Regions from separate parts of the Janthinobacterium sp. GW822-FHT07H11 genome, predicted to be linked through region 2. Evidence: predicted binding sites of a transcription regulator. Region 2 holds the regulator's gene; the other holds the start of a gene.
What was found. Region 2 encodes LexA, which represses DNA repair genes until DNA is damaged. Its sites were predicted from a motif close to ACTGTATNNNNATACAGT; they were not measured.
Positions count from the first base shown of each region.

Region 1 (3,404 bases), 150 kb from region 2:
GTGACGAGGCGCAGGCGGGCCTGCTGTCGCATGCGCCGCTCAGGCTGGTGGCAGGTGAACTGCTGGGCGACGAGACGAAGAACCGCATGGCCAAATTGCTGTTTGCCACCAGTTACCTCGAATACTGCTCGTTCGGTAATAAACTCAATCTGCAGTTCGTTCAATTGCAGCGGCGGCAGAATATCGACCCCTACCTGGCGCACATCCACGGCCTGCATGACGAGGACGAACGCTTCATCGGCTTTTTCACGGCCGCGACGATGGCCGAGTTCCAGGCCTGCGGCGCCGTCTCGTATTACCGAGATGACATGAAGGCGCTCGACGATGCGTATGACGCCTTCGTGCTCGCGCATGCGCGCGCCGACGACTGTTTCGTCAGCAGCCTGGCCATCGACGAGAAATACCGGGGCCAGGGCCTGTTTCGGCAAATGTTTCATGGAATCCGCGACCTGGCCGGCCGCAAGGGCTGTGCGCGCATCACCCTGACGGTGTGGGAAAAGAGCGAAGCGCTGCAAGTGTATCTGCACAAGGGCTTTCGCAGCGTGGGCACGTTCGACTATGCCTACAGCCTGTTCTATGACCGCCTGCACTTTCTCGTGTATGAAGGAAATTGAGGACGAAGCTGAGGGGGCGGGGGCGGCCGGCAGCCGCCCCGCGATGAGACTTACAAAGCCAGGAAGGCCAGGGCCGCCACGGCCGTCGGCAGCAGGGCGCCCGCCAGCAGGCCGACGGCGCCGATCGATTCATCCTTGAAACCGCGGCGCAGCAGGGAGACGCCAGCCGGGTTCGGGGCATTGGCGATGACGGTCAGGCCGCCGCCGGCCACGGCGCCGGCCACCAGCATGTATTTCGCTTCCTCCGTCATGCCGACGATCAGCGAACCGAGGTAGGTGAGGGCCGCATTGTCCGTGATCGCCGTCAAGCCCAGGGCGCCGAAGAACAGGGCCAGCGGCTTCAGGCTGGAAACGATGGGCTGCAGCCACCATTGCTGCATGCCGCCCAGCACCACCAGGCCGCCGAGGAAGAAGCCGACCAATAAACCCTCTTTCAGGATCAGCGGGCTTTGATAACGCTCATATGCCTGCACGAAGCCGAGGAAGAACAGGAACAGGCCGAAGAACAGCACGGGATGATGCGCCAGGGCCACCACGCCGCCCAGCACGATCATGTGCACGAGGCTGACGGCCAGCGGCACTGCCGGCGCTTCCACCTCGCCCGCTTTCGGCTTGATGTCGGAGGTATTGCTGTGCAGGTATTTGCGCAGCAAGATGCTCACGCCCGTGGCGTTGACCAGCACGGCGATGGCGGCCTTCCAGCCGAAATGGCTGGCCATGTAGGCGCTGTCCCAGTTCCACGTGGTAGCCACCATCAGCACGGGCGGCGCCGCATACGAGGTGAGGGTGCCGCCGATGGAAACGTTGACGAACAGCACGCCCAAAGCGCCGTATTTCAGCCATTCGGGTATGCCCGGGCGAAAGATTTGCGGCGCCAGCATCAGCGCGGCCAGGGTCATGGCGGCCGGTTCCGTGATCATGGAGCCGGTCAGGGGCACGAGCGCCAGGCCCAGCCAGACGAGGGCCAGTTCCGTGCGCAGCGGCATCACGCGCGCCACGCCTTTCAACAGGCGCTGCACGGCGTCGAGCACGGGGCGCGAGGCGGCCACAACCATGACGACAAAGACGAACAGCGGTTCCGTGTACTGGCGCGACTCGGCATACTCGATGGCCGCATCGCCGCCCGAGACAAAGGCCATGACGATGACCAGGATGAAGGCCCAGAAGCCGAACACGACTTCCACTTCGCCCAGCAGGTGCAGCAGCCCCGCATGGCGCGGATGGCGGTGCGCCAGTTCCTCGAAGGATTTGGCGGCGAAGGTGTGGATGAGGGCCAGGCCGAAGATGATCGCGCTGATCAGTTGTATGGTGGTCAAATGAGCTTTCCTTATGGAGAAAAAGGGTCGCCGGGTGCATGGCCCGACGGTAAGGAGAGTGCTTATGGTACAGCAATCGCCGTGCAAAACGGGGTTTTTCGGATGCGCGCGGACACTGCCGCAAGGTGCCCGAGCAGATAAGCCTTGCCAAAATCGCGCCCGAATAGTACTGTGTATTTGTACAGTATTCTTGCTTGGGTATTTTTATGCAACATTCCGAATTGATGGCATCGCCGGAAGCCTTGCACCCGTCCTTATGGCGGGCATCGCAGCTGGGCCAGGGCGCCGCGCGCTGCCTGGACACGGGCTTTGCCACCCTGTCCGCGCAACTGCCCGGCGGCGGCTGGCCCGGCGGCAGCCTCATCGATCTGCTGGTGCAGCAGCCGGGCAGCGGCGAATTGCGGCTGCTGGCGCCCGCGCTGGCCCAGCTGCCGGGCTTGCCCATCGTGCTGCTGCAGCCGCCGCACCCGCCGCAGGCGCTGGCCCTGGCCGCGCAGGGACTGGCGCCGTCGCAGCTGCTGTGGCTCAAAAGCGCCGGCAGCAAGGATGCCCTGTGGGCGGCGGAAAATATCTTGCGCAGCGGCAGTTGCGGCGCCTTGCTGTTCTGGCAATCGCACGTGCGCGCCGACAGCCTGCGCCGCCTGCACCTGGCGGCCCAGTCGGGCAACACCCTGTTCTGCATGCTGCGCCCCTTGCACGGCGCGCAGGATGCCTCGCCGGCGCCCTTGCGCCTGTCCGTGCGCCCGGCCGCCGGCGGCATCGAGATCGGCTTCATCAAGCGCCGGGGACCGCAGCGCGACGCGCCGTTGTTCCTGCCCCTGCAACTTCCTTCCTTATTGCTACGTCATGCGACTCTGGATCGGCCTGTGCCTGCCCCGGCTCCCGCTCGAAGTGTTTTGCCCGCGCTGGTCGGCTGACAGCCTTGGCGTGGTGCTGGAGCAGGAGCAAGTGATGGCCGTGTCGCCGCTGGCGCGGGCGGCAGGCATCCGGCCGGGCATGCGCCGTGGCGGCGTGCTGATGCTGGCGCCGCAGGCGCGTTTGCACGAGCGCTCGCCCGGGCTGGAAGCGCAGGCCCTGCAGGCGGTGGCGCTGGCGCTGCTGCAATATTCGCCGCTGGTGGCGCAGGGCGAGGAGGCGACCCTGCTGGTCGACGCGGGCGCCAGCCTGCGCCTGTTCGGCGGCGTGCGCGCCCTGTGCCGGCAGATCGCGGCCAGCTTGCGCGCGCTCGGCTACACGGCCCAGCTGTCGTGCGCCCCCACGGCGCGCGGCGCCTGGCTGCTGGCGCGCGCCAGCACGCGTCGCGGCCGCGTGCTGGGCATGGCCAGCCTGGTGCGCCGCCTCGACGGCCTGCCGTGCGCCTTGCTGCCGCCCGCGCGCCCCTGGCTCGACTGGCTGGACGGCATCGGCTGCCGTACCCTGGGGCAGCTGCGCCACTTGCCCCGGCCCGGCCTGCAGCGCCGTTGCGGCGCCGCCT
Region 1 is NZ_CM179507.1:5,238,833-5,242,236, reverse strand. Features, by position in the region: gene AC3RCJ_RS23050 (GNAT family N-acetyltransferase) at 1-614, shown strand, start outside; gene AC3RCJ_RS23045 (putative Na+/H+ antiporter) at 665-1,930, opposite strand; gene imuA (translesion DNA synthesis-associated protein ImuA) at 2,137-2,847, shown strand; gene AC3RCJ_RS23035 (Y-family DNA polymerase) at 2,777-3,404, shown strand, end outside.
Region 1: imuA (translesion DNA synthesis-associated protein ImuA) is a predicted target of LexA. The motif match lies at 2,099-2,116, and genes of this name have one in related genera.

Region 2 (3,404 bases):
AGACGATTACGCGTTCGCGTCTGGAACGACAGCGATGACAACTTCCACGACCACGTCGGTGTGCAGAGCAACCGAAACGTTGTGCTCGCCAACGATCTTCAGCGGGCCGGTAGGCATGCGGATTTGTGCTTTTTCAACAGCAAAACCTTGCTTGGTCAGCGCTTCAGCGATGTCGAAGTTGGTGACGGAACCGAACAGACGGCCATCGACGCCAGCTTTTTGAGCAACTTGAACGGTCAGGCCGCTCAGTTTTTCGCCCTGGGCTTGCGATGCAGCCAGTTTGGCGGCAGCAGCTTTTTCCAGTTCGGCGCGCTTGACTTCGAATTCAGCAACGGCCGAAGCCGTGGCACGACGTGCCAGGCGTTGTGGGATCAGGAAGTTACGTGCGTAACCGTCTTTGACTTTGACGACTTCGCCGAGGTTACCGACGTTAACAACTTTTTCTAACAGAATGATTTGCATAGTTCTTCTCCAGGAATATCTGACCGATTAAGCGTGGTGCAGATCGGTGTATGGCAGCAGCGCGAGGAAGCGAGCGCGCTTGATTGCGGTGTCGACTTGGCGCTGGTAGTGCGCTTTGGTACCGGTCAGGCGTGCTGGCATGATCTTGCCGTTTTCTTGGACGAAGTCTTTCAGCGTGTCGACGTCTTTGTAGTCGACTTGCTCAACGTGAGCTGCGGTGAAGCGGCAGAACTTCTTGCGTTTGAACAACGGATTTTGCTGTTTGCGTTTTTCTTTAAGCTTGAGCTTATTTTTGTCGAACTTTTTACCGAATGCCATGTCAGGCTCCTGTATCTAAAATGCGCTAGTCGGGAATGACTGCACTAAAATCAATGATGTGAAACACCAAACTCTTGCTGTTGCGGCTCTTCCTGGCCAGGAAACCCGTGAACTGATATACCCCGCCCAAGCTTGCCTGACTGAACCGGCCTGAGATTTCGCCAGCGGCTAGCGCGGCAACATCAAACTCGGTCAAACGGGCAATTCCTGCTTCCATCTGCTGCGAACTGTGTTGCAATACTGCATTCACAATCGGCAGCCCTGCCGGGGTATAGCGCAATATTTCGCGCTCGGCAATGATGGCGGTAACTTGTAGCTGGTTCAGCGCACGATCCTGGTCAAGAATTAAGCTGCTGCTGCGGCTGGAGCGGCTGCTGGTGCTTCGGTGCGGTGGCTTTTGGCCGCGTCTTCGCGTTGTACCGATTTCATCATCGGCGAAGGAGCTGTTTCAGCTTTCTTCATTTTAACGGTCAGGTGACGCAACACGGCATCATTGAATTTGAATGCTGTTTCCAACTCGACCAGGGTCTCGTTGTCGCATTCGATGTTCAGGCAGATGTAGTGTGCTTTAGGCAGCTTTTGGATCGAGTAAGCCATTTGACGGCGGCCCCAATCTTCCACGCGGTGAACCGAACCGCCGCGGGTGGTTACGCTGGCTTTGTAGCGTTCGATCATCGCGGGCACTTGCTCGCTTTGGTCCGGATGGACGATAAAGACTATTTCATAATGACGCATGCAAACTCCTTCAGGTCGGATTGATAATCGCCCACCCCGGCGTCAAGACGGGTGTGGGAAGGTCAGCCGAAGATTATAACCGCTATTGGCGAAGTATTCAATCATTCCTTCCGCAACGGCCACCAGCACGTCGCCACACCCCCGCATTTCAGCCCGGCGCGACTATTTCTTGCAAAATCACGCAAAAAGCCCGAAATCCGCTTGCATAGTCGGCGATACTGTACAAAAATACAGACTGTTCATATAGACAGCATTTTAGTATGCACCCACCGCTCATGATCAAGCTGACAGCACGACAAGAACAAATCCTGAACCTGATCAAGGACGCGATTGAAAACACGGGTTTTCCCCCTACCCGTGCCGAGATCGCCAACGAATTGGGTTTCAAATCGGCCAATGCGGCCGAAGAACATCTGCAGGCCCTGGCCCGCAAGGGCGCCATCGAGATTTCGCCGGGCACTTCGCGCGGCATCCGCCTGATCGGCGTTGCCGCTGAAACAGCGCCATCGAAGGTGCCGGCGGCCCTGCTGATGTCGCTGCCGCTGATCGGCCGGGTGGCGGCCGGCTCGCCCATCCTGGCGCAGGAAAACCTGGAAGCGAGCTACAACGTCGATCCGGCCCTGTTTTCGGCCAAGCCCGACTTCCTGCTGAAAGTGCGCGGCTGGTCCATGCGCGACGCCGGCATCATGGATGGCGATCTATTGGCCGTCAAGAAGGTCGACAGCGCCAAGAACGGCCAGATCGTCGTGGCCCGCATCGGCGACGAAGTCACCGTCAAGCGCTACAAGAAGACGGGTTCCGTGATCGAACTGCTGCCGGAAAACCCGGACTTCAAGGTCATCACCGTGTCGCCGGAAGATGAATTCGCCCTGGAAGGCCTGGCCGTGGGCTTGATGCGCAGCTGGCATTAAACCGCTGCACACAAAAAGGGCCGCAACAGCATGACTGTTGCGGCCCTTTTCATTTGTCCGGCGACTTATACATCGAGTGCCTGGCGGAAATCCTCGAGCAAATCCACCTCATCCTCGATACCGACGGAAACGCGGATCAGCGACTCGGCGATACCCATGCTGGCGCGGCGCTCGGCGCCCATCTCATAGAAAATCGTGTGGGCGACGGGAATGACCAGGGTGCGCGTGTCACCGAGGTTGCTGGCCGGAATAGCCAGATGGAGACGATTGAGGAAATCGAAGCAGTCGATGCCGTCCTTCAATTCAAAGCTCAACAGCGAACCATAGCTGCGGAACAAATCCGTCGCCAAGGCGTGCTGCGGGTGCGAGGCCAAACCCGGGTAATGCACTGCCGCCACGCGCGGGTCGGCGGCCAGCATGGTGGCCAGCGCCAGCGCGTTCGAGCAGGTACGGTCCATGCGCAAGGCCATGGTTTCCGCGCCGACGGCGATATGGTGCGCCGCTTCCGGACCCAGCGAGGCGCCGAAGTCGCGCAAGGCCTTGGCGCGGATTTGCGCGATGCCCCACTGCGCCGGCGCCGCCTTCTTGTAGTTCTCGAAAATATTCGGATACTGCGTCCAGTCGAACACGCCCGTGTCCGTCAAGCTGCCGCCCAGCGCATTGCCGTGGCCGCCGATGGATTTCGTCAGGGCGTTGACCACCAGGCCCGCGCCCACGGCTTTCGGGCGGAACAGGTAGGGCGTCGTCATGGTGTTGTCGACGATATACAAAATGCCTTTCTCGCGGCACAAGTCACCGATTTTTTGCAGGTCGGCGATCTGCGTGCGCGGATTGGCAATAGTTTCCACGAATACAATCCGCGTGGCCGGCGTGATGGCGGCCGCCACGTTGGCCACATCGGTGGCGTCGACGAACGATACGGCGATACCTTGCCCCGTCACCGTTTGCCACAGGCTGTTGGTGTTACCAAACAGAAAG
Region 2 is NZ_CM179507.1:5,085,131-5,088,534, forward strand. Features, by position in the region: gene rplI (50S ribosomal protein L9) at 7-462, opposite strand; gene rpsR (30S ribosomal protein S18) at 490-780, opposite strand; gene priB (primosomal replication protein N) at 806-1,105, opposite strand; gene rpsF (30S ribosomal protein S6) at 1,126-1,515, opposite strand; gene lexA (transcriptional repressor LexA) at 1,791-2,426, shown strand; gene AC3RCJ_RS22400 (cystathionine gamma-synthase family protein) at 2,492-3,404, opposite strand, start outside.